One region of the Bariatricus sp. HCP28S3_A4 genome, then DNA from elsewhere that is predicted to be linked to it. Evidence: riboswitches for the same ligand, from Rfam matches in the RefSeq annotation. Region 1 holds a riboswitch; the other holds the start of a gene.

The links. A riboswitch is a leader RNA that binds a small molecule or an ion and turns the genes downstream of it on or off. The one in region 1 is predicted to bind cyclic di-GMP.
Positions count from the first base shown of each region.
Region 2: linked by a shared signal. The riboswitch ahead of ACTNBF_RS00935 (VTC domain-containing protein) and the one ahead of ACTNBF_RS15795 (hypothetical protein) in region 1 are both predicted to bind cyclic di-GMP.

Region 1 covers NZ_JBQHSE010000053.1:187-7,717, reverse strand. The annotation lists gene ACTNBF_RS15800 (helix-turn-helix domain-containing protein) at 64-354, opposite strand; gene ACTNBF_RS15795 (hypothetical protein) at 700-2,118, opposite strand; cyclic di-GMP riboswitch class I at 2,193-2,266, opposite strand; gene ACTNBF_RS15790 (helix-turn-helix domain-containing protein) at 2,423-2,683, opposite strand; gene ACTNBF_RS15785 (flavodoxin) at 2,916-3,398, opposite strand; gene ACTNBF_RS15780 (hypothetical protein) at 3,411-3,917, opposite strand; gene ACTNBF_RS15775 (hypothetical protein) at 4,009-4,932, opposite strand; gene ACTNBF_RS15770 (hypothetical protein) at 4,949-5,701, opposite strand; gene ACTNBF_RS15765 (DarT1-associated NADAR antitoxin family protein) at 5,786-6,658, opposite strand; gene ACTNBF_RS15760 (hypothetical protein) at 6,680-7,081, opposite strand; gene ACTNBF_RS15755 (DUF1292 domain-containing protein) at 7,302-7,531, opposite strand, start outside.
Region 2 covers NZ_JBQHSE010000001.1:181,866-201,526, forward strand. The annotation lists gene ACTNBF_RS00845 (peptidoglycan D,D-transpeptidase FtsI family protein) at 1-805, opposite strand, end outside; gene ACTNBF_RS00850 (hypothetical protein) at 829-1,371, opposite strand; gene rsmH (16S rRNA (cytosine(1402)-N(4))-methyltransferase RsmH) at 1,411-2,346, opposite strand; gene mraZ (division/cell wall cluster transcriptional repressor MraZ) at 2,401-2,838, opposite strand; gene ACTNBF_RS00865 (hypothetical protein) at 3,267-3,509, opposite strand; gene ACTNBF_RS00870 (hypothetical protein) at 3,576-3,851, opposite strand; gene ACTNBF_RS00875 (helix-turn-helix domain-containing protein) at 4,064-4,534, opposite strand; gene ACTNBF_RS00880 (DegV family protein) at 4,559-5,398, opposite strand; gene ACTNBF_RS00885 (FtsW/RodA/SpoVE family cell cycle protein) at 5,499-6,662, opposite strand; gene ACTNBF_RS00890 (radical SAM protein) at 6,858-7,718, shown strand; gene ACTNBF_RS00895 (DUF6320 domain-containing protein) at 7,739-9,553, opposite strand; gene ACTNBF_RS00900 (alpha/beta hydrolase) at 9,559-10,494, opposite strand; gene ACTNBF_RS00905 (zinc dependent phospholipase C family protein) at 10,665-11,456, shown strand; gene ACTNBF_RS00910 (MFS transporter) at 11,471-12,712, shown strand; gene ACTNBF_RS00915 (glucose-1-phosphate adenylyltransferase) at 12,850-13,986, shown strand; gene glgD (glucose-1-phosphate adenylyltransferase subunit GlgD) at 13,988-15,103, shown strand; gene ACTNBF_RS00925 (M20/M25/M40 family metallo-hydrolase) at 15,164-16,339, opposite strand; gene ACTNBF_RS00930 (DMT family transporter) at 16,356-17,243, opposite strand; partial or broken gene ACTNBF_RS00935 (VTC domain-containing protein) at 17,374-17,783, opposite strand; cyclic di-GMP riboswitch class I at 17,878-17,964, opposite strand; gene ACTNBF_RS00940 (Crp/Fnr family transcriptional regulator) at 18,159-18,815, shown strand; gene ACTNBF_RS00945 (YitT family protein) at 18,874-19,661, shown strand, end outside.

The DNA.
Region 1 (7,531 bases):
TTCTCAGAGGGCACACAACCTCGCCAGAAACGATATGTTTTCCTCTTGACAATTCCGTATATTTCAAATCAGTTTTCTCAACTGATCAATGTGATTGCTCAGAATATCCAGCTGCATCATCATCTCTGCTTTGTCCGGATCCGTCTTGCCAAGAACCAGGTAATCAAGAGATACCTGGAAAAACTCTGAGCACTCAATCAGCAAATCTATGGAAGCACCGCGTATACCGGTTTCGATTGCTCTCAGATGACTCTCTGAGACATTTATTTTGAAAGACAACTGCAGCTGTGTAGGCCCCTTTTTCTTGCGAAGGACCTGAATACGTTTTCCGCACATTTTCGGATCATAATACATTTTTATTTCCTCCAGTTCTTGAAATTTGAAAAGATGCAAACTCAAGAACCGAAGGTGGTGCACGGCACCTGTAATAACCAAAAAAGGAGCGGTCATTCCTACAAATACATGCAAGAATAACCGCTCCAAAAGACTTGTCCGGATGCAAAAAGACACCCCCATTCGGTAGATTTCAAAGGCAATTTTTACTTGCCTCGAAATGCTATCGAACGAGGGTGTTATACTACGTGTTTAGAGCCGTATCACCAAACGTGTTGCCGTGTTGTATCCAGTAACATCACCTGTGTAATACTATGTGTAACCTAAAAATCAGTGTGTTATTTCCCGTGTTACCACGAAAATAGTTTACAGAGTACCTCCATGATTTTTAATGTAAGCTTCGACTTCCTTCATCAGGACATCAAATTCTTCTGATGACAAAGAACTCCTGTTGGCATTTATCACTTCCAACGCAGCACTTTTTCCACTAATAAAATAAGTAGAGACAGTCAGCCAGAAACAGATTTTGGGATTACCATCCAGCATGGATAAAGAAGCAGAAGCATACTTGTGAATACCGGTATAATTCTCATCCTTATCAATTTCATCTAAAAGAGAAGTCATAACCTGAGCGTAGAGACTACTGTATGTATGATAATAAGAAATCATCCATGGCTCATCCAGTTTATTATCGCAGAGATACCCTCTGAACAATTTGACCGCCTGCTTCAGGTGAGCCAATCTTACACTGTGATTTTTCTCTTCAGAAATTTTCTTCCACAGTTCTTCCACCAGAGCCGTATCCACCTCAACACGGTACTCTGGATTAAACCAGTATCCTTGTTCATTGCTGGAAATGATATTCGGACAGAGGAACTGGAACTTGCTGCGCATCTGATACAGAGCACTGCGAAGTGGATTGGTATCGGATGTATCTTTTATCTTCGGCCAGATATTCTCAATCAATGTTGAGCCTGGAACCGGTTTCCCTTTCAGTGCTAGGAACGAAATTACTTTCCATGCGTTATCAGAAGCATATACTCTCATATCCAGCTTTTTGCTTCCGACGCAAACTTCCGGCATACCAAGGAGATTAATACGAATGGTATGTTCGTCTGCAGAGTCATCCTGATTTGTTTCCAACTCTGCCATACTCTGTTGCAGCTCCTGCAGATAAAAAGTCGTCATGCTTACAAACGCAAGCATCTGTGCCATATCCGGATATGTCTTATATCTTGTAGGATTCTTCACAACAAAGAACCCCGTTGGCTTCTCACCAAATGGAGTGCCAATCAAACTTTGGACATCTAATCTTTGATAATGCTGGAACTCATCCGGAAACATCTTTTTGATGACAGATGCATCCGGCACGACTAATGGTTTTCCATCATAAAATGCCTTGATCCAACGACCAAAACCTTCAAATGCTTCAACCTCTTTTGTATAGCGAGATTCCATTCTTCCGGTAAGGCGGTTATAGCAAGTCATCGGAGCCCATGCCTCGGTTTCAACATCAGCAATCAAAATGCCTGCCCATTCTGCTTCATAGAAGTCACATGCCGTCTTGATAGCCTCCATGATAATTTCCTCATTGCTCTCAGACGTATGTAGTCTTTGTTCCAATCCCGTAAGTGTCATCCTGAAATCATGGTCATGTTTCTGCTCATCCGTAATCAATGCAGAATTTGCAGCGCTCTCCATAATCTTAGTCGTCTCAATCGACGGTGCTTCTACCCGTTCGATTGTCTGTCCTTCTTTTTTCCTAAATAATTTCTCGAAGAACATAAGAACACCTCCTCAATGTATAACAGAAAAGCCCAGACATTGGTTGCCTGGGCAGGTACTACGCTTAACCGCGTTAGTGCAACTGGCTGCCATTTCAGGCCCTGTAGTTTTGCGACGCCGGGTTTCCCCGGTTGTGCCAAAGTATTATTTTGTATAAAAGAAAACCGCAAGGGTTCCCAGCATCGAAACTGATAGCCTTGCGGTCAATAATTTCATATAATATTAGTAAGGCCATCAGGATGTAATCTATCAAGCCAGAATCAGTATCAGAGCATTGCAGGATACAATTAAATCTCTTCGCTAATCACAAATTAGAAGCTGGTAACGAATAGTTTAGAAGGTCACCCGCCGAAATTCCAAGTGCATCTGCTATCTTGAAAAGTGTGTCAACGGAAAAAGCTCGTGAATTGTTAGCAGCTTCTATGGCGCTTAGTGTTGATCTTGCAATATCCGCTTTCTCAGCGAATTTCTCTTGAGACAGACCTTGGCGTTTTCTAAGTGCCGCGATGATGAGTCCCAAATCAACAAAACGATCATGGTTGGAATAGTCCGTTGATTTTTTCATAGGGCATGACCTCCTTTCTACTAGATTTTTCGTTTTTCTATGCTTTAATTATACCTTCAACGCTCTCCAAACTCAGCATCTTAAAAAGGTCTATTGACCTATTAATAGATCATTTTCATTTCCATGGTGATCAATGCATCGTAAATGAACGAGTTGCCTTAAAAACAGGCAAAAAGAAGCTCTGACAACACTCATTCGAGTATTGCCAGAGCTTCATAGTTTTAATCACTTATTACAGACCCAGACTATCAACCCAAGATTTCAATGCGTCCATATCCTGCTTTCCATTAAGCATTCTTCCTTCCATCAGATGTGCAGTACCACGAACACTATCCTCTAACGCTTCCAGTGTTCTTCCGAAATCACTTCCACCGGAAGTAGCAAAAAGTACAATGGTCTTTCCACTGAAATCATATGATTCCAAGAAAGAATTGATAATGTGCGGTGCCACATACCACCAAATTGGAAAACCAACAAAAATTACGTCTGCATCTGCCACAGGTGCACTATGGTCGGTCATCTCCGGTCTTGAAGTTTTATCCTGCATCTCAACAGAGCTACGGGATTTCTTATCCATCCAGTTCAGATCCGCAGTGGTGTACGGCACCTGCGGTTTTATCTCATACAGATCGGCATTTGCCGCTTCTGCTAATGTCTTAGCAACATTTCCAGTAACTCCACTGGCTGAAAAATAAGCAACGAGTTTTCTGCTCATTTGCGCATCCTCCTATTCTATTTCGTCATAAGGATCCGTATCCATCTGCTCCCAAGTAACACCGTATGGGGCTCCGCCGGAGGTATATCCGGCAATAATGAAAAATGTATCATCCTGCTCCAGAACCAGCGCCTGTGATTCTCGTAACTTCTTTTTCTTTCTTCGTGCCTCATTTTTCGCTTTTAGAATTGCAGCCTTCTCTTCCGGTGTTTTCTTTGGTTTATGAAGAGATTCCACTGTAATTCCTCTGCTTATATCTGAAAGAATCCGTTCCTCATATTTGGCACTATGCTTCTGACATAACTTTTCAAAATCTTCAAAAGTTGCCATCGGTGCCAGTGCCAGAACAGTCTGGAACATCTTACGGTGAATGGCAGCTGCTTCTTCCGCTTCTGGCATTCTTTCGTACTTAAGATAGAAGGTAAGATATTCACGATATGCCTTATCGGCAATCCTTGTCTTTTGTTTCATGGAAAGGTCCTTATACTTGCGGTCTTTTCGCTGTACCTTCGATGCCATCCATGCACCTCACTTTTTGAATTCTTCTGTTTCTGATTCATCCACGGAATACTTGCTGAAATCATCATTCATGCGCACCGTTCCTTATCAACTAACGGGTCATGATAATCCTTCTCATCTCACTTGCAATTGAGTGTGCCCATTCAGCTTCTTGTGCGAATTCCATAAATCCCCAAACAATATCTAATATGAGCATAAGATCATTTGTTACTACCGGATCGTTAACAGGCACCCGTGAGCGCACTTCTTTTGCAAATTCCAGCAAGATCTCAGTTCCATCTGGTTTTTCAAAATCGCAATCTCTGAGCCGAGAAAAAATAGCTTCATCATCGTATAAATAATCCAGCACTTTGTCCCTTAGAGTTTTCTCCTCCACACCAAAACGCAGGTACTCTGGATGCTCTATTAAGCAAGCAAAACCTCCGTCTTTGCCAAATCTCTGACACAGATTTTCAAACAATTGCCAAGTCGCCATAACCTCTCCTGTATAATCGTTAAACAGGAAATCAGCGTTATCACTAATAAATTGATTACGAACATCGTCTGACACCCCGAAAATATCTAATTCTCCAACGATGTTCCTTGCTTCCTTTTCAGATTTTACAATCGAACCATTTTTAACAACCTTTCTCATCGCACTATTTATCTGATCATCATTAAACCCAAGTTCTATAAAGAAAGTAAGATAATCATTTCCTTTTTCGCAAGTAAGAGCAAGATTATCCGCCTTGCATTTTTCTTCACCTGCATATTGTCTATAAAAATCATGGCGAGCTTTTATTTCATCGAGAGTATGATTTCCCACAAGAGTACATACCCAATAGTTATCCAAACTGTCGATTTCACATACCCTCTGCATATAATGTATTTTTTCACGAATATTATCTGTAATCTCAGTTATTCCGTTGTTTACTAATATTCTTGCCAACTCAAAAGCATTTTCAACACTATACTCAGTTTTAATCTGTCTCTCTAAACAATGGATCATTCTTAATTCGTCCATTAACTTGTCCATTACTTCACCTTCCTCGTCAATTCACAATTCTATCAATTTCTTGAGCGTAAACAGCTAATTTCTTTTTATTCATTTCAGTTGGCTCTTCTTCCATAAGTGAAAGCATTTCGCCATGTAAATAGCTTAATTCGTCCATATCGCACAGGTAACTCAACCAGCATCCACCAGCAGGCACCGCCTGACAAAATTTTTCGATATTATGGCAGGCATCCTTATACTTTGTACCAGTATAAACAGTCTTAGCTAACACTGCTTCACTCATATCAGGCTCATATAATGAAACGCAAAGATCATCGATATCTTCTTCTAAACTTTCTTGAATATCTGGCAAGGTCTGCATCAATAGTTCATATACATATTCATTTGGATTGTATTTTTCAAAATATACTGAATTATTACCACCAAGAAGCCAAACTGCAAAAGCACCAACAGCACGAGAGCGAGACTGTCCAGCATAGCAATGAATCAGCAACGTATCAACAGCTTTATACTTTCTAATAAAGCGTATAATTTGCTTCGCCATCTCCTCAGTAAAAATCTGCGCACCATCTACAGGACGGATGATGTCATCAAATTTCAATGTAAGCACAGCTTTGCAGTACTGATTCTCGGAAAAGGTAATTCCAAAGCCGTTTGTGTGTGAATCCTGAATAGAAATCACTGCATATGTATCAGACTTCTCAACCATATCCTCCATGCCAGCAGGATAATAATGCTGCATGACATATTCAAATGCGTCAAATACTGACATTACAAGAACTCGTTTCATCCAAATCTCCTCTTAAGCTTTTCAAGAATAACTGTTAGCTTTGTCCCCATCCTAGAAAGCACTTATAGATACTCCTGCCTAGAATCACAGTCTCTTATTAATCTTACAATTCTGAACACACCATTTTAATCCAAGCTTCTTTTCACCAACCTCAGGGAATCGAACCACAATAACTGTATCTTCTATCTTTTCAATCACACCCTTGCCATATTTTTTGTGACAGATAATATTTCCAGCTTGTATGTTAACAGATGTGTATGACATTTTTTCTTCCGTCGAAGCATTCTCAGAGTTCTTCAGCATTTTTGATGCTTCTAATCCATATAAGGCCAGGAAAGAACCGAACTCTTTAACCTGTTCCACTAATCCCATTCTAGATAAAGCAACAAACGTCACAGCCGCTTTTGCCTGACAATTTAGGCTTTTTTCAGGATTAAATTCAACATCCGTAAATGCATCATACTGTAAAGCAGTTTTAGCCAACTCTTGATTTTCGAGAAGTGCATTCATATAAATGTAATCATAAAAAATAGTCTTGGGAATAAGCGGATATTCCTGTCCGTCAAACATAAACGAGAGCAGCCTTCCACTATTTTTTAGTCTATCATCTCTCTTTGCTTCTCTGGGTGTGACGGATAGCAGATCCTTATATGGTCCACCATTCTGAAATGTTTTTCCAGCTTGAAAAACACATTCCACAGGGACACTTTTTCCAAGCTCCGGAACATACTTTGGAAGGAAAAATGCACTTAATGATTCTCCGCCCTCCTGCATTGACTTGCTTGAAATCTCCAATACTTTTTTATCCGGCCTTTGAGATTGATAATTATCATGAATTGCTCTAATATTTTTCTGCTTCTGAGACTTCGCAAATCCCCCATTCCATTCAAATTCAACATTTATTACGTTAAAAAATGGTGCACTTTCTCTAACTTCATATACCGGTCTTACTGCCATGTCCTACACCTTCTATAGAAATTATCGTGCACAGATGCTATTCACAAAAACAATATAGCAACCAAAATCACCTATCGTCTTTCGATAATATCTGTTATCCTCATCATCTCCAAGCACATCGCGCCACGCAGCTTTTTTCCCCTGCATACGCAGATATCTTGCCAACATATTAAAGTGAATGATCACGGAATTATGATGTAACGTTCTTAAAGAATCGATATCCATTTTCTCTTCCCTTGACAACATTCCCCATTTAGCACGGATCGCCGCATATTTTGTAGCAATATCAATGAGCTCATCGTATAGTTCAATGGCATCAGCGTCATTATCAATTTCAGATAACAAATCTCCGTGCAGACTCTGCATCTGGCTGAAATCAAGAACATATGGCTCCTTCAGGTAACTCTCAAATGTATTCATCATATGGCACATCTCCTTTTCCAATGTTGATAATATGAATTCTATTACAATGATGTTCTTGATAATCTAGGGGGAATACATTCTGTTATAAAGAAGATTTCGAATTCAGTGAAAACTTAAACACCTGTAGTCCATCGTCAAGTTTTCAACGGTCTCAACTTGTAAGGTCTTATTATTTAGTATAGCATGAAATGCCAATAACTTCAATTTCAAATTGATTTTCTCAATCTTCCAGGAATGCAAATTCATCCTTGAATTTTTCTTTGAATATGCCAAACACCTGATTGAGTATGTATTCATCTTCTACTGAGCAATAGCTTTCCATTTCTGGATCATCTATAGACTCTATTTTCAGAATAACTACCTCACCGTCTGTATCATCTATCGGAAGAAGAATAACATACTCTTCATTATCGAACTCAATCAGATCAAGAAACTCGAAGTACACATCAT
Region 2 (19,661 bases), on a different contig from region 1:
CCTGTGTTGCTTCATTTCTATGCTCTTCATAAAATGCAGACAGATGTTTCTCTACGATTGACTGAAGATTTGCATCCAGCGTTGTTACGATCGTACTGCCATTGACCGGTTCTTTCACCGTCTGCGTTGTGGACGCCTCCGTGTTTTGATACCCGTATTTTCGTCCATCCGTTCCATTCAGCGTACTGTTATAATATGCCTCAAGGCCGGCAGCTCCCACATTTCCATCTACACTGAATCCGATTACATCGCATGCAAGCGTATCATAAGGATATTTTCTGACGTAGTCTTCCTCCAGCCAGATACCCTGAATATCCGTATTCCCTTCCACAGCTTTTTCATAAGCTTTTGCAGTATCATAGTCTATTCCCTTTTTCAGAATAGTATAGCGACTGGTCGGGTCTTCCTCCAGAATATTGAGAACCGTTTCCGCTTCAATTCCGAAATACGTCTGAAGAGCTTCCGTCGTCGCCTGCTTATATGTCTCTGCTTTTTTTTCATTACTCAAAAGTACTTTGGCATCCAGAATCACATTATACACACGTTCACTGGTCGCAAGCTTTGTGCCGTTGCTGTCCACGATATCACCACGTTTAAACGGGATCGTTCTGCTTGTGTACTGCTGTTGATCCAGTACGATCTTCGTATAATTTTCTCCTTCCGAGGCATTGATGTAAGTAATTCTTCCGATGAGAATAACAAAAGCCAGTAATATCAACATAAAGAGTATTACCAGCTTTTTCTGCATCCCTTTCGTGAATTTTTGCCTCAAAGCAGGAACTTTTCTTTTCTTTCTTTTTGACATTTGATTCACCTTGCATTTCTGTTCTATTTTTTCATCTGTTCAGACTGAGCCAGCACTCCGCTTTTCGGGATATCCTGATACTGCTTCATATAATCACTTACCGGATTCTGATAGGTAACAACCTGATCAGAATTTGCATAGACCATTCCCAGTTCATTGATTGCTTTCTCTCTAACTTCTTCCAAATTCACAGAATCTGTGATGGAATTGTATCTTGTCGTATTTTCCTCCCGTATATCGGCAAGCTCCTGCTGCAGTTCTGAAATATGTTCAGATCGATTCGTAAGCTCTGTACGCATCTGAAGATACCATACGCATGCCACCAGTGCGATTACTGCTGCAAAAGCAAGAAATGCTACGTATGCCGGACTCATATGCAGTGCTTTCTTCCGGTTCTGTCTCACCTGACGGCTGACTCTCTTCTTACGGCGTGGCTCTTCAACCACTCGTTCCCGTCTTCGCGGCATCACCTTATTTTGCCGAACCGTATTTCCATATATGTACATTCCACTATGTGCCTGTGGGCGTCTTGCTGTCTCTACATAATTATTCCGCCTTGCTGCCATAAGGCACCACCCTTTCAAATTAAATATATCCCTTGTATTCTATCTTCTTTCAAAAATACGAAGCTTTGCGCTTTTTGAGCGGCTGTTTTCTTCCATCTCTTCTTCACTCGGAAGAACCGGCTTCTTCGTAACAACACGTCCCTTGGATACTTTACCACACACGCACACCGGAAATGTACTTGGACAAGTACAGGGATTTTCATTTTTCTTAAAAATACCTTTTACAATTCTGTCTTCCAGCGAATGGAACGTAATGATACAGATCCTTCCGCCCGGATTCAATATATCAATCATATCATCCAGCGAATCCCGAAGCACCTCCAGTTCCCTGTTGCATTCAATCCGAATTGCCTGGAATGTTCTCTTTGCCGGATGTCCTGATGTCTTCTGAACCTTCATCGGTATAGACTGTTTGATGATCTCGGCAAGCTGTCCAGTCGTTTCGATTGGACCTTTCTCACGTTCGGCCACGATATGTTTCGCGATATTTTTCGCGAACTTATCTTCTCCGTAGTCACGTATAATGCGAAAAAGGTCCATCTCACTGTAGCCATTGACGATGTCCTTTGCCGTTACACTCTGTCTGGTGTCCATTCTCATATCCAAAGGTGCATCTGCCCGATAGGAGAATCCTCGGTCTGCCGTATCCAGCTGATAAGATGACACGCCCAGATCAAGTACGATCCCATCTACTTTGTCAATGCCGATTTCATGGAGCCTCAGTTTCATATCACAATAATTGCTCCGGATTATTGTAACTCTCTCCCCGAAACTGAGTAATCGTTCGCTTGCCGCCTCGATTGCAGCAGCGTCCTGGTCTATTCCTATAAAACTCCCCTTGTTACTTAAACGCCGACATACTTCATAAGCATGTCCGCCTCCACCAAGCGTCCCATCGACGTAAATACCGTCCGGCTTGATGGCAAGGCCCTCGATTGTCTCCTCCAGTAATACTGATTTGTGTTCAAATGCCATAGTGTCCTCCTATTGAAACGAATCATTGCAATCCGTTTCGCTTTTGTGATCCGGTTAAATGCTCAGTCCCAAATCTTCCATGTCACTTGCAATATCTTCGATATTTTCCTCAACATCAGCAGTACGAGCTTCCCACGCATCCTTGCTCCAGATCTCCACCTTGTCCAGCACACCGGCAAGCACAACTTCTTTGTCCAGACTGGCATATGCACGAAGCGAAGAAGAAATCAAAACTCTCCCTTGTTTATCAAGTTCTCCTTCCACGGCGCTTCCGAGAAAGAAACGTTTAAAGTCTCTGGCCTTTTTGTTCGTGAGTGGTAAGGTTCTTAGCTTGTCTTCAAAGGCTTCCCATTCGTTTTCCGGATAGAGAAATAAGCAGCCATCCATTCCCTTGGTAATTACGAAATGTTCTCCCAGACTTTCTCGCAATTTTGACGGAATGATGAGCCTGCCTTTCGCGTCAATACTGTGATTAAACTCTCCAGTCAACATCAAGGATCACCTTCTTTCAAAGTGGTCTGCCACTTTTACACCACTTCGCTCCACTATTCACCACTTTCTACCACTTGAAACCATTGTAAACCACTTTATCTCCCTTTTCAACCCCCTTTTTCATTTTTTTATGCTCTCCCAGACTTTTCTGTAATTTTTCCTTTTTCTCCCCAAATTGCACAAAAAGCAGAAAAATCCCCTTCCGATTCCTCTTCACCCTCCATTTAGCATCAAGTGGTGGGGAATCGTGGGGGATTTTTTCGTTTTCATATCATTGTGGGAAATTTTCCCACTTTTTTCTGTTTTTATATTAATTCACTCATTGAAATGGAGCAAATAAAATGAGCGCTGACACTTCCGGCATATCCCCGGAACTAAAAAAGAGCCTGCTCTCCGGCAGACTCTTTACTATACACTTTTTATTTTCATTATTCGGATAAATTGAGGGACTGAAGATACCCATCTACAGCAGTGTAATCCACTTCTGCCATATCTCTCGGCTGATTCTGCTCATACAAGCCGTACGCAGAATAACCAAGCCATCCAACCAGCGCCACTGCGATCACTCCCACGATGGCACTGCGCACGATGTGCATAATCTTCTGTTTCCTCATAATCTGTTTTCTATTTGCTTTTTCTTTTTTATAACAATCTACTTTTTCCTGACTCATCTTACTGTAGCTCCTTTTAAAATTAGATGCTACAATATTAGCATATTTCTTTAAGAGATTCAAGCATTAGACTTTTGGATTTTCATCTTTTGTCATATGCTTTTCCGGAATGATTGTTCTTAATAGCTGGAAAGAAAAAATAACAGCTAAGTATCTGCAAACATTCCCTACAGTCTTATCCACTAACCACAACCACCAATTAAAAATCACATAAAAATCCGGATTAATCTGTAATAGATCCGGTAAGACATATTGTTCCAGGACGTATAAAGTTAATATAATCAAGCACAAAAATTCTAGCAATGTTAACTTTTTATTATTACTAATGCTATTCGCTTTCATATTCATAAATCCTCCTAAGGTATAAATTTATGGTCCACTGTCTCCAAATTTCTCACTATTCTGGCTGTTTATTTGCGCAAATATTATACACTTATAATAGCACAAATAAAATCGCAGCAAAGTAATGAGTAATTTCCAGGGAGAAATTATTCGTTTACACTACTAAATGCACCACTAGAGTTCACCTTTTCCAACAATTTAGTACCTATTTGTTATAGCCACTCTGCAAAAACAGATCCAAAAGACTTTATCAACACTCCAACATTTATAAGATTTATTACGAAACATACTGCTATAATAACTTTATAAACCTTTGGCAGTTCTATCCTTTTGATTCCACAATAAAGTAAAACTGCCAACATGATCACTAATCCTCCACCCGGAAACAAAGTGCCGGAAATTGCAACCATCAATACTGCAAGTCTGTTATTCCTTTCTTCCGGCTCAACTTCTATCTCAGTGTTTACTTCATCTTGCTCATCAGCACTCTTATCCTTTAACAATTCATCGATAGAAACCTTATATATCTCACTGAGCACTACCAAATTATCAATATCCGGATACGCTCTTCCATTTTCCCATCTGGAGACCGCTTGCCGTGATATATTGAGTCTTTCAGCGACTTGGCTCTGAGAATATCCCGCATTTTCTCTTGCACTTTTTAATTTCTCAGCTAATGTCAAAGTCATTCCCTCTATTCTATACAACTATACCGCGACGATCACTCCTCCGTCATTCGCATACATACTGCTGATTCCTCTCGTATCCAGAACAAGAATCTGCTGCGGATGAAGTCTTTCATCCAGCATTTGTCTCAAAACTTCTGCACGTTCCGGGCAATTACAGTGCGAGATTGCCAGAACTTTATTTTCAACATTTACAGAGCCTTCCTCCACACAATCCACCAGTTTCTGAAGTGCTTTCTTCATTCCACGAGCCTGTCCCAGCTGGCATATCTCTCCTTTCGGAGTAGATCCCATCACTGGCTTGATATTCAGCACGTTTGCCGCGATCGCCTTAAGTCCCGTAAGTCTCCCATTTTTCCGAAGCGTTTCCAGTGACTCAAGAACGAAAAATGTATTCTGTCCTTCAATATACTCTTCCACTTTTTCGATCACTTCCGGAAACATCAGTTCATTTTCTTCACATTCTATGATCTTACATGCGATCAATGTCTCACCGATTGATGCAGAACGGGAGTTAAATACATAAATATCCTTATCCCCATATTCCTCATGATAGAGATTTGCCCCTAGCACAGCACTGTTATAAGAGCCACTTAACTCCGCAGACAAAGTCACAACATATACCCGATCCGCATCACACCGGTATCCCTCCATATACCGTTCCGGTGAAGGGCAGCATGACTTTGGACAGTTCGGACTCTCCGCTACTTTTTTCAAGAAATCCGCCTGATCAAATGTCTCATCATCTATAATATGATAATCGTCCACATCCATCGCAAGTGATGCCGTCTCAAATATTCCTGACGCTCTCATCTCTTCTGTTAACTCTCCACAGCTGTCTACGATTATTTTATAACTCATATATCATTCCTCCCGAATCCGTCTTCAGCTTCCGCAATATGTAGTTTTCATTACCGCTTTGTATATGATAACACACTCTCTAATGAAAAAAAAGACTTTTTTACTCCTCAATTTTTATCTTACGTGATACTCCCAATGCAATTCCCATTTCAATCATAAGAAATAGTACAGACGTACCACCATAACTGATAAACGGCAGTGTAATTCCCGTATTAGGAATCAGATTCACCACAACTGCCACATTCAGAATAACCTGAATTGCAATATGAGAAAAAATTCCGGTTACGATCAGAGCTCCATAAAGATCCGGGGCATTTTGTGCAATAAACAGAAGTCTATACAAAAGCAGTCCAAACAATACAAATACCATAATAGCACCGAATACCCCTAGTTCCTCACAAATAACCGTAAGGATGAAGTCATTTTGCACTTCAGGTATAATCATTTTCTGTGCACTATTGCCTAATCCTTTTCCAAAAAAGCCTCCGGAACCAATCGCGTACATTCCCTGCAGAGTCTGGAACGAAAGTGACGATGCATATTTTTCCGGATTCAGCCATGCGATAATGCGGCGCAGCCGAAAATTATCACTGTTCTCCAGCACTTTACCAAGGAGAGCCGCGATTGCCACAAATGCTCCGACTCCACATCCGCCAATGATAACGAACGGTCTCATTTTCTTATGTACAACAAATAATATGAAGCAGGCAATTCCCATTACAATGATTGCCGAACTCAGGTTATCCGTCAGATAGAACACACCAAAAGCGGCTACTGCTCCCCACGCCAGTACCATAAGGCTTCCTTTCAGCTTATGAACCTTGCTTCCCATCTTACATATTAAATAAGGAATAAACAAAATGACTGCAATCTTCGTCACCTCGGCAGGCTGCATGGTCTGTCCCGTTCCCGGGATCTGCAGCCATCTTCTTGCTCCATACACCTCATATCCCAGTGGCGAATACTTTACCAGCGCCATCAGAAGCATCGCAAATCCATAAAGTGCTGCCGAGTATTTCGCATATCGATGGTAATCGATCCGGGTAACAAACAGCATAATTACAAGGCCTCCCATACTGATGATTCCCTGTCTTTTTAAATAATACATTCCATCATTAAACTTGCTCTGTGCCTCATACGCACTGGTACTATAGAGCATCACAAGTCCGAAGCAGATCAGGAATACCATCACAGCAAGAAGGCTATAATCAAAATATCGTATCGTTGTCGGCTTATTGCTTTTTTTCTTTTTATTTTTTGCCATTCCATACACTCCCAGCAGGTTTCCCCTGTTTTTCTTACTCTGCACAAGTATAGCACACCTCTTCACTTTCACACAAGAATATCTGCCTAAAAATGAAGATTCTTCTTCTTTCTGTTTTGTGGTACACTATAGACAGAATATACGAAACCATATTGTATCCGCAATAGAAACATTTTTTATGAAAGGAAAACAGACATGACGCGAGAAGAACTTTATCAATCCATTTATACACATGAAACCATTTATATTCCACCCCAAGAGGAAGGAAGTGCCGCTCTGGAAGTTGCCCTTGGTTGCAGCTGGCACAAATGTACTTTCTGTGATTTTGCCCGGGATGAATTCTGCATTCATCCGCTTTCCCGCATTGAACACAATCTGCAGATCCTCGGAATGCTTCAACCAGAAAATACAAGGCTGTTTCTGCTCGGTGAAAACGCATTCTGCCTCTCCACTGAATTCTTATGTCAGATCATTGATCTTGTCGCAAAATATATGCCCAATGTACATAGAATCGCCATGTATTCCCGTGCTGATGACATACTCCGGAAAACAGATGAAGAATTGCGACTGCTGAAATCCAGAGGCGTTGCCGCTCTTCATATCGGAGTGGAGAGCGGAAGCGACCCGATTCTGGCAGAACGGTGCAAGGGCGTGACATCCGCACAGATTCTGGATGCTCTGCATCGTCTGGAGCAAACAGGCATCGATTACTTTGTCACCATTATCCCCGGACTTGGCGGACGTGAGTATTCCCATCTCCATGCACTAGAAACAGCCCGACTTCTGAATCAGCTCCATCCAAAAAACATATGGTGTCTGAAGCTGAAGCTCTGGGAAGACACAAAGCTCTGCAAAGAAGCACAAAAAGGATTTTTCCAGATGATGACTCCGGAAGAAATCCTTTTGGAAGAGCGCCTGATGCTTGAAAATCTGCACGTGAAGGACTGTCTGTTCGAAGACACGACCGTTCTGGACCAGTATACCATTTACGGAATGCTTCCCGACCAGAAAAAAGACCTTCTTCGTGCAATCGATTACCTGCTCGCCAGACCATAGCTATTTCGTTTTCAATCATTCTATACATGAAATGTCTTTTCCATTTCCTCGCGGAACTCGCGCCCTTTAAAAAGGATCAGCGCGGTGAGTGTCAGGAATGAAAATGCAATACTGATGACCGACGGTGCCGTCACGTTAACCAGCCCTGTCAGGATAAAAACCAGCGGGAAAAGCAGTCCATACCCTGCCGCCATCACAAAGTAGATCATATACTGTTTTGGATGGTGGTAGTATATTTTGGAAATGATCATCATGGAAATGATAATCACAATACTGACAACCGGAAAAACAAAATCCACCGACCATCCGCGCCATCCTGTCAGCAGATCCCACACTGTACAGACGGTCGTCACCACAGCCAGCTGCCACATAGCATTTTTCAAAAGATTGTATCGTTTAAAGAATGCAACCGCAAGTGCAAGCCACATACTGAATGCACCCCCGCATATTTTCAGTGATAATCCGAAATGTCCATCCACACAATAATCACTCCCCAGTGCGATGACCGCTGCCGCAATACATAAGAAGGTAAATATCCGAAATACTTTCATTCCAATCGAATCAGCAGTCGCCTCTTCCGGATATTCAGTCTCAAGCAGTGTCACCTTGATTCCCTCTTGTTCAAGAATGCAAAAAAAGTTCTTCTTGATCACCGAACTGTCAAATCTTGACGTAAATCCCAAATAAACATTCTCTTCAAATGAACACATACATAGTTCCACTTTCGGTGTGCTGGTAAATACACCGAAACGCTCAATATACTTCGCATAGTCTTCCGGCATACGAATGATTCCCATATTGGAAAAAATCGCCGTTATCTCCTTTGCCGAACTGCGTGATCCAAAACCGATGCAGAAATTCTTTAATCCAAGCGGTGCGAGCCGCAGGATCGGATGCACTTCAAGTGCAAAATATTCACTCATCCGTTCCCCCATTTTCTCTTTTGTGAGGCCCTCGTCAAAATATTGCTTCACCTCACGGATCACTTCGTTCAGACTATCTTTTCCCTGACCGAAACGGTGTTCCACCTCCAGCCAGCTAAAAAAATTCAGCATGGAATCTGTCGGGAAAAATTTCCGCAGATTGACAGGCACCATAAGCGCCACCGGTTTTTCCTCCTGACGCCTGGACATTTTCCCGTGAATCGCGCACATCAGAACCGCTGTTAAGTACACCGTCATCGACACACCATATTCCTTCGCCTTTTTCGCAAGATCCGCCACTTTCACTTCTGCTTCCGTCACCTGAAGGCTTCCGAGATCACTGTTTCTTCTAATCTGATATGCTTTTCTCCGGTTCTTTTTTCTGCCCTTATTATCACGAGAATAGTACTTCGCAAATCCGTCGTCTTCCTGGTCCGAAACAGTAACCGTCTTCTCGTTTAATTCAAGATCCGCCAGCCCGTCCCCTTCATGTACTAGGAACAAATAATTCTTCACCAGCTCCCGAATAAATTCACTGGCTCCCGTCCCATCTGTCAGTGCATGAAAGACCTCAAAATTAATCCTCTTCTTATAATATGTCACTTCAAACAAAAGCTCTTTCTTGTCCCGGATGTACAGATTTCTGCAAGGTTCCCGGGTTTCTTTCCGAACGACCGGGCGCAGATTACTCTGTTCAAGATAATGCCAGAACAAGCCTTTTCTCATCACCGACAAGAACATCGGATATTTAACCAGCGTCCTGTCCAGCGCCTGCTGAAGCTTTGCTTCCTCAATTTCCTCTCTTAATTCACAATAAAAGCGGAATACACGGGTATCCCTTTTCGTACTTGCTGCCGAAAAAAGTTTTGCCGCGTTGTCCAGTTTCCGCCAATACGCACCCCTCGACTGCATAACGGCTATTCCCTCCTCAAAAAATTATTTATAATATCAAAACTTTCCTGTACGTGATTGCTTTTGATTCCCAGGGCAAAAAAACCGTGAAGTGCGTTCTTAATCCGGTAGATTTCTACCCTGTTTCCTGCCGCTTCCAGTTTTCTTCCATATGCCTCTCCCTCATCTCTTAATGGATCATATTCCGCGGTTATGACCAGCGTATCCGGCTGATTTTGCAGATTCTCTTCCAGAATCGGTGCAAAATAGGGATTCATCCGATCCTCTTCTTTCCCCGCGTAAAAATCAAGGTAATCTCTTAGTTTTCCTGCTGTCAGAAGATAATCTGTCCCATTTTCCCTAACAGAATCAAATGATGAATTTTCCGAATAATCATTATTCGTTGCTGGGTAGATTAGAATCTGCCTTCTGGGGAGAAATTCTCCTCTGTCTCTTGCCATTAGTGAAAGTGCTGCAGCCAGATTTCCTCCTGCGCTGTCTCCTATCAGTGTGATATCCTCTGAATTCACATTCAAAAGAAACTCTTTTTCATACATTGCCTTCGCCACCGCATAGCAGTCCTCAAGCCCGGTCGGGAACTTGTGCTCCGGAGCAAGCCGGTATTCAATCGCCGCCACGATATGCCCTGTGGCATTCGCAAGGCGGGCACATATCCTCTCATAATTATCTACATGTTCAGTGGACCACCCGCCGCCATGCAGGAACAGCATCACCCGCATTCCATTTGCCACCTGCTCTTCCTGAAATGTCTTCTCATCCGGGAAAAACAACCGGACCGGCACCAGATGATCCCCATTGTAAATACGTGTATCTACCGTCCGATAGAAGATCTTCATAGGATCCAGCCGTTTCAAATCTGCCAGCTGTCTGGACTTCTCCACATCTATTTCTTCAAAAGACAATGCTTTTAATATTTTCTTTGCTGCTTTATTGATATCCATATTATCTCCTTCCAGTTTTCTAATATTCATTTTGCGGGTTTTCCATACAGATGTCAAGTATTAGCGGCGAAGCTTCATTTTCTTTTAACTTCAAACAAATTTTTCGTTTACATTTTTATGCTAACCTTATATAGTTAAAATAGGATTTAGTCAGATGGGAGGAAACACACATGCCTGCATTTTATGCACACAACCGTTTTGGGGAAAAAGTAGCCCAAAAAACAGACGGAGAATTAAACGAAATCATTTCCAAATACTATGTACAATTTCAGATTGGTCTCCAGGGACCGGATATTTTCTTTTTTTACCGGCCATGGAAAAGTAATCGTGTATCCAAATATGGTTACCACCTTCACGAAGTATCAGCAGCATCCTTCTTCACACATGCGCTGACTGTCGTAAAAGAAAAAGGACGTGACAGCCGGGAATACGCCTATCTCCTGGGTTTCATCTGCCACTACATTCTTGACAGTGAATGTCATCCTTATGTATCTGAAATGATGGAAGCTCTTGATGTCGAACATTTGGAAATTGAAGAAGAATTTGAAAAAATGCTTCTTCGCAAAGACGGAAAGAATGCTCTTTCCTATCCACTTGCTGATCTTGTCCCGACAGACAGCGTAACCGCAAAAACAATTTATCCTTTCTACCGTAATATGAATCCGGTCATTATCCGGGAGGCATTGAAAGACCTAAAACTGGTAAAAAGAATCTTTACGGCTCCATGTATCGTCAAACAGGCCATTCTGAACGGAGCAATGCATTTAACCGGAAAATATGATTATTGGAAGGGGCTGATGCATCAGCGGAAAGACAACCCCAAATGCACAGTCAGCAACGAGGGTCTTTACCTGCGGTTCAAAGGTGCTGTTGACATCGCTGTAACCATGCTTTACAGCTTTGACGAAAGTCTTTGTACCGGCACAGAACTCCATTCGCGTTTTGAACGCACATTTGAATAGAAGGAGGCATCTGAATGAATAATACAAAACTTACAAAACTGGAAAAATGCTGGATTCTGTACGATGTAGGAAATTCTGCATTTATTATGCTGGTATCCACGATCATTCCGATCTATTTCAACTTCCTGGCCGGTAATGCAGGAATATCCGAAGTGGATTATCTTGCCTATTGGGGATATGCTGCTTCTGTCGCAACAGTCATGGTAGCCATCATTGGTCCAATTCTCGGCACATTGGCAGACACCCGCAATTTCAAAAAGCCCTTGTTTACAATCTCCATGATGGTCGGGGTACTTGGCTGCGCAGCACTCTCTTTTCCTAAATCATGGGTCCTGTTTCTGGCTGTCTTCGTAATTGCAAAAGTGGGATACAATGCCAGCCTGATTTTCTATGATTCCATGCTGGTCGATATCACAACAGAAGAGAAAATGGACTCCGTTTCATCACACGGCTATGCATGGGGATACATCGGAAGCTGCATTCCATTTGTTATATCTCTGGTTTTTGTTCTGATGTACGATAAAATCGGGATTTCCATGACCACTGCCATGATGCTTGCCTTTTTTCTTAATGCACTCTGGTGGCTTGTTGTCACGATTCCATTGCTGAAAAATTATCATCAGACAAATTATGTGGAACTGCCCGATCATCCGATCAAAAACAGTTTTAAACGCCTTGCAGTCACTCTGAGGGATATAAAGAAACATAAAAACATTTTTTTGTATCTGCTTTCATTTTTCTTTTTCATAGATGGTGTGTATACGATCATCGAAATGGCTACCGCTTACGGAAGTGCACTGGGCCTGGATTCACAGGGATTGTTACTTGCCCTTTTGGTCACTCAGCTTGTTGCTTTTCCATGTGCCCTGATTTTTTCCGTGCTCTCCAAGAAGTTTGATACCGATTTTCTGATCAAAATCTGCATCGCAGCTTACACCGGAATTGCACTCTTCGCCATCCAGCTTGATAAGCAATGGGAGTTCTGGCTGCTCGCTGTTCTTGTCGGTATGTTCCAAGGCGCGATTCAGGCACTCTCCCGCTCTTACTTCGCCAAGATCATCCCTGCGGAGAAATCCGGAGAATACTTTGGTATATACGATATCTGCGGAAAAGGAGCCTCTTTCATGGGAACCACACTGGTCGGACTGGTTGCCCAGATTACCAATGTAGCAAATGCCGGTGTTGCAATCATTTCCGTGATGTTTATCATCGGATATGTTCTTTTCTGCAAAGCCGCAAAACTAAACAAAGCGTGATTAGCGATGATTTCTGGTAATTATTTATAATTTGCCAGCTTTTTCCAAAGAAATATGATTTTTTTGCACAAAAATATGGAAATATGAGCAAAAAAATTGTATAATATATTGCATCAAGCGAAAGAGAGGGTTCACTTATGAAGCAAAATAATATGTTAGCAATGATTTTGGCTGGTGGACGTGGTTCCCGTCTTCATGACCTGACCAATAAAGTGGCAAAACCGGCCGTCTCATATGGTGGGAAGTACCGTATCGTTGATTTTCCCCTCAGTAACTGTGCAAACAGCGGAATCGATGTTGTCGGTGTTCTGACACAGTACGAATCCGTTCTGCTGAACAGCTACGTAGCTGCAGGCGGCAGATGGGGACTTGACGCAAAAGATAGCGGTGTTTTTGTACTTCCACCACGTGAGAAAGCGGATTCCAATCTGGATGTTTACCGTGGAACTGCTGATGCCATTTCCCAGAACATTGATTTCATCGATTCTTATTCTCCAGAATATCTTCTTGTACTTTCCGGAGACCATATTTACAAAATGAATTACGCCAAGATGCTTGCCCATCACAGAGCATGTAATGCTGATGCTACGATTGCCGTTATCGAAGTACCGATGAAAGAAGCAAGCCGTTTCGGTATCATGAATACAGACGAAGAAGGCACGATCGTAGAATTCGAAGAGAAACCGCCACAGCCGAAGAGCAATCTTGCTTCCATGGGTATCTACATTTTCAACTGGAAGCTGCTTCGCAAAATGCTGTTGGCAGATATGAAGAATACGGAGTCTAATCACGACTTTGGTAAGGATATCATTCCGACCATGCTGAATGACGGAAGAAAACTGGTTGCTTATAAATTCCAGGGATACTGGAAAGATGTAGGAACCATCGATTCCCTTTGGGAAGCAAATATGGATCTTTTAAATGGAAATGAGCTTGATTTAAGCGATCCGACCTGGAAGATTTATACCGAAGACGTTACAACTCTTCCTCATTACATAGGCGCTGAAGCTAAGATCAACAAGGCTTTCATCACACAGGGCTGTACCATCAACGGCGAAATCACGAACTCCGTTCTTTTCACCGGAGTTAAAGTTGGAGAAGGCGCCAAGATTATCGACAGTGTACTGATGCCGGGTGTTGAAGTGGAAGACGGAGCCGTTGTTACCCGCGCTCTGGTTGCCGACGGCATTAAGATCGGCAAACAGGCTGTTGTCGGTTCTGCTGACAGCGAACATATCGAACTGGTAGCAAAACGTGTAAAGGGGGTAGAATAATATGTATAACGCATTTGGAATCGTCACTTCTTCCGGCAGAGATATCTGGGTAGAGGGACTTCAGGACTATCGTCCAATCGGTTCGTTCTCTTTCCTCGGAAGATATCGAGTAATAGACTTTGCAATTTCTAATATGAGTAACAGTGACATTGACCGCATCCAGGTATATATCAGAAGAAAACCTCGTTCTCTTGTCGAACATCTCGGAAGTGGACGCCAATACAATATCAACTCAAAACGCGGCAATCTGCAGATCCTGTTTTCCGATGATGGTGCTGAGCACAGTATCTATAACACGGACATCGCCATGTTTATGGAGAACCTGGAATGCATTCAGAGAATGCATCATCCATATGTAGTCATCGCACCGAACTACATGGTATACACTGCAAACTATGATACTCTGCTTCAGAATCATATAGATTCCGGTGCGGATATCACAGTTCTGTACCATTCAGTTGATAATGCAAAAGAAGCATTCCTGAACTGCAATACTTTGAACCTGAACCGTCAGAAAGGTGTTCTTTCTATCGAGAAGAATCACGGTAATGCTAAGAACAGAAATATTTTCATGGATACATATATTATGAAGAAAGATTTGTTTATCGAGCTCGTACAGAAAGCTCACAAACTTTCTTCTATGTACACACTGGCTGACATCGTCAGTGCAGAATGTGAAGAACTGGATGTGCGCGGAATTTCTCATCGCGGTTATTTTGCTTCCATCACAGATTTCAAGAGCTACTATGATGCTAACATGTCGTTGATCGACTACAAATCAGCAATGAGCCTTTTTGATGAGGACTGGCCGATCTACACACGTACCAATGACTCCTGCCCGACGAAGTATCTTGAAACAGCAAGCGTGAAATCCTCTGTTGTTTCCAACGGCTGCCTGATCGAAGGTACGATCGAGAATTCAATTCTCGGACGTGGATGCGTCGTGAAACCTGGTGCTGTTGTAAAGAATTGTGTGGTATTCCCAGGTGTTGTAATCGCAGAAAACGTACATCTTGAGAATTTGGTTGTTGACCGGAGAGCACAAGTGATTCATGCAAAAGAAATCATTGCTCCGGCTGATCATCCGGGATATATCAAACGTGAAGATACTCTTTAATAAGGGAACACAAAGCGGAGCATATCTGACCGGTATGCCCCGCTTTTATAATTGATTATTTTATTCTCCAAAGATCATTTCGAATGCCACCTGTATTCCCAAAATAAGCGAATCCTTCTCTATATATTCCTCTCTTGTATGTGCACCATGTCCATAGTAACATCCCACACAGACCGAAGGGATTCCCATTGAAAGCGGAATATTACAGTCGGTAGAACCGCAGTTCTGCTCCGGATTCTTTCCGATCACGTTTTTTACTGCCTTCATTGCTTTTTCCGTCAGCCTTTCCTGCCTGGCCGCATCCACACCTTTGCCACACGGGCGAAGTCCGATCACCTCATATTCTATATCCAGCCCTTTATCTTTCTCTTCCCATATCGTCTTCTCAAAATGCTGTTCCATCATCTGCAAATGTTCACTGGTATCGGAACGGAATTCATACAGTATCTCCGCATTCTGGGCAATCACATTCACCCCGGTTCCCCCGGAGATCAATCCCACATTATAGGTTGTCTTCCCGCCTTCCGGCACTTGAACGCGATAGAGCTTCTCGATGATTCCGGCCATTTTCTCGATTGCGTTATCTTTTCCGAAATCTCCGAAAGAATGTCCGCCTTCTGTGGCTATCCGGATTCGGTACCGTTTTGAGCCGACCGCGCGGTTTACAATTTTGTCAAGTTCACTGTCAAATGTACAGAAATTCCGGATTCGTTCTCCGTAACCCCGGCAGATTGCTTTAACTCCTTTCAGATTTCCAAGTCCCTCTTCTCCAGAATTGCATACCAGCAGCATGCCCGCCGCTCCGTTCTTCTTCTGTTGCTCTCCTAATCCTTTCTGTTCCTTTTCCCATTCACCGTTTCTGATCTTACCTGCAATATATTTTGCCGCCATCAAAAGACAAACCACACAGGCTGTATCATCTCCGATTCCCGGACAATAGATTTTCCCGTCACATTCTGTTAACGGAAGCGCTTCCGTATCAGGAAACACCACATCCAGGTGTGCCATATACACATCGATTTCTTCCGCTTGATGGATATCGACCGGGTATATCACATTGAACGCTTCATCCATATACACCCCTTGTGCCCCCTGCCTTTCCAGCCAGTCACGGCAGAACTTTGCACGCTTCTCCTCCTGATTCGACGGTGCCGGAATCTGCGCCAGTTCTTTCAGAAGTTCAAGTGCTTCTTCTTCATGATCCTGAATAAACTCCCTCATCTCTTCACTCAACATATTTTCTCCTCCTTCGCTAACCTGCATTTCCCATACGTTCCGATATGATCACCCCAGTCATTGTGAGCACCGTTCCTGCTGCTGACATCCATGTGATCTTCTCATGCAGGACAACAATCGATGTAATGATCGTGATGACCGGAATCAGATAAATATAAACACTGGTCTTAATCGCTCCCAGAATTTCCACTGCCCGGTTCCATGTCACAAAGCAGACTGCACATGCGCCCACACTCAGATATAATAAATTCAGCAGATTTCCGGGAGTTCCAAATTGCACCGCCTTGACATCAAATCCGAAAACAAATGCCAGCGGAAGCATCATCAGGATGCCGTAAAAGAACATCCTTCTGGTGGCAGGGATCACCGGATACCCGAAGTCTCCCGCCTTTCTGGCCAGAATCGCATAAAGTCCCCACATCATCGCAGCCACCACACTCAGCATGTCCCCTGCAAAATTAAGCCGGACAGCATCCTGTCCACTGAAACTAATCATCGCAATTCCTACGATTGCGAAAATAAATCCGACAAAAAAGCTTTTCTTCAATTTCTCATCTTTCAAAAACAGGTGCGCACTGATGCCGATAAAAAATGGTGAGATTGAAGTGATGACTCCCACATTTGACGCCTGCGTATAGAGAAGCGCTACATTTTCAAACAGATAATACAGACAGATTCCCGTAAGTCCGGCACCTGCAAAATACAGCTCATGCTTTCTATCCGTCACTTCCATTTTCCGTGGACTCATGATCCACAAAATGATATATCCGATCACAAATCTTAAAAGCAGCAATTCGATCGGTGAAAAATCTTCAAGCAGTATCTTGCTTGAGATAAAAGTCGTTCCCCAGATAACGACTGAAATTGCTGCCATGATATGTCCGGTAAATTGTTTCTTTTCCATGAACTTCTCTCTTTCATTATCACAATTCTAAAATGATTCCGAAAAACATTTTTCTGATTTCCGCCCCATTTCTATCTAGTATAATACATTTTCTTCCGCATGACCACCAATAAAATGGGCGATCTGGAAATTACTCCAGATCAGCCATGTATTTCTGATAATATTCCATTGTAAATTCTTTCGGAAAGACTCTGGAATAATAATAACCCTGTATCATTCTCATGGCATCTTCTCTTGTCATTCTGAGTGACCGTTTCAGCTGACTGCTTCCCTGCTTCTGCTTCATCTCCAGCATTGCATAATTGCTGTCCGGATCGTAACACCGCAGCCGAATCTTCCTTCTACATTCCACCCCGCCTGCTTTTCAAAATAATCGTCGTCATAGACTGTGTCAAAATATAGAGAACGAATCATATAACCATTTGTTCCATTGTGTTCATCCTGTATAAGCACTTGTTCCAACTGGTGGCTCTTTTTAATGAATTCTTCAACATTAATAAGAAATTTCTTCTCTTCACGAAATACTCGATTCAATTGCATCCTCCTGTTCAGCCTGTCCTGAAACGCAACTCACCACCTGTAGTAGTGGGAGTCTTGTCTTCTTTCAAAACAAAAAGCCGGCTGCAACTCATTTCGTTGCAGCCAGCCTATCATACATCATTTCTTGCTTAGACGCTTAGCTTTCCGTCCCTGCCTTTCAGCAGGTTTGGCAATCAATTGATGCGATTATTATACACCATATTTTTCAATTACGTCAACATTCATCATCTTTTTTCACATGTTTCTTCCACACACTTTTCACGCGTTCTTTGTCACCATCCAAATATCTTTTATTTTCCCGGACACTTCTTATCAGCCATCTGTTATAATAAATACATATTATTCTATTATATTGATACCGGAAAGGAAACGCTTATGATTAAAATACCCGAGAAATACTTTGATATCTTTTGTACGATCGGCTCACAGAAGACCTATCAAAAAGGCGAATTTATCTATCTTCAAAATGATTCCGCCGACTATTTATACCTGATTCTATCAGGCAGAGTCCGCGTATATACCCTTTCTTCTTCCGGGCGTGAAACGACTCTGGAGATTCTGGAAAAAGGCCGTATATTCGGCGAATCCTCTTTTCTGAGTGATCATGTTCGCCCAACCAGTGTTGCCGCAGTTACCGAGGTACGCCTTGCCACTTGTCTGGTCTCCGACCTGATCCCACTGCTGCGCGAAACGCCCGAATTGATGGTTCTCTTTTTCCAGCATTTAAGCGAGACGTGTAATCATCTTTCAAGACAGATATACCGCCTCACCAACTACGACAGCCGAAAACGCATTGCAAGTTTTCTGTTGGAAGAGACGGCTTCCCCCAACCGGGACAAAGGAATTCTGGACAATGTCCTTCCTTATACACACGCCGAAATCGCAGAAACTCTGGGTCTGAACCGGGTAACCGTATCAAGGGTTCTTTCCGCTTTTGCCGATCAGGGCCTTCTGAAAAGCCACTATGGTAAAATTATGATCACCGATCGGAACGGTTTATATCAAATCCTCAAAAACGGAGCTTATTTGTAGCATACGCTACAGTTTTCCGGACACATTACTTTTATAATAGTGCCCGGAGGTAAAAAATATGAAAAATAAATTTATTTCTTATATTATGATCATTTTCGGCGGGACCCTGACCGCTGCCGCATTTGGCCTTTTCGTCCTTCCACAGGGCTTTGTGGCAGGCGGTGTGACCGGTCTTTCCGTCATACTGTCTGGTTTTATGAACCTGCCTTTATCCTGGATCGTACTCGCCATCAACCTGATTCTTTTTGCACTGGGATGGATCTTTGCCGGAAAAGAGTTCATTTTCAAGACTCTGATCATGACCTTTCTGTTCCCGACTCTTCTTGAACTATTCGGCAGAATCACAATATTCGACGCGCTGTCCGCCGACCCTTTCCTGAGCAGTCTGCTCGCAGGCTGTCTCTTAGGTATCGGCTCCGGTCTGATTCTCCGTGCAAATGGTTCCAGCGGCGGTTTTGATATTTTAGGAGTCGTCCTCAACAAAACATTCCAGATTCCGGTATCTTCAGTCATGTACGTCTGTGATTTCGTGATCATTTTGTATCAATCCGTATCCAAACCGCTTCTTTCAACGGTTTACGGAATTGTCGTCATTCTGTGCAGCAGCATCATGGTAAACAAAATCATCACACAGGGTGAATCCAAAGTACAGCTGTTGATTTTCTCAAAAGAACGCGAGACGATCCGTGAACATCTGCTGAAGACATTTGATACCGGAGTTACATTATTAAATGCTGAAAGCGGATATCAAAAAGAGAAAGCAAAAGTCATACTGACTATTCTGCCTTATAATAAAGTCAGTTCTGTTAAGAAAATGATTTATACGGTAGACCCCTATGCTTTTAC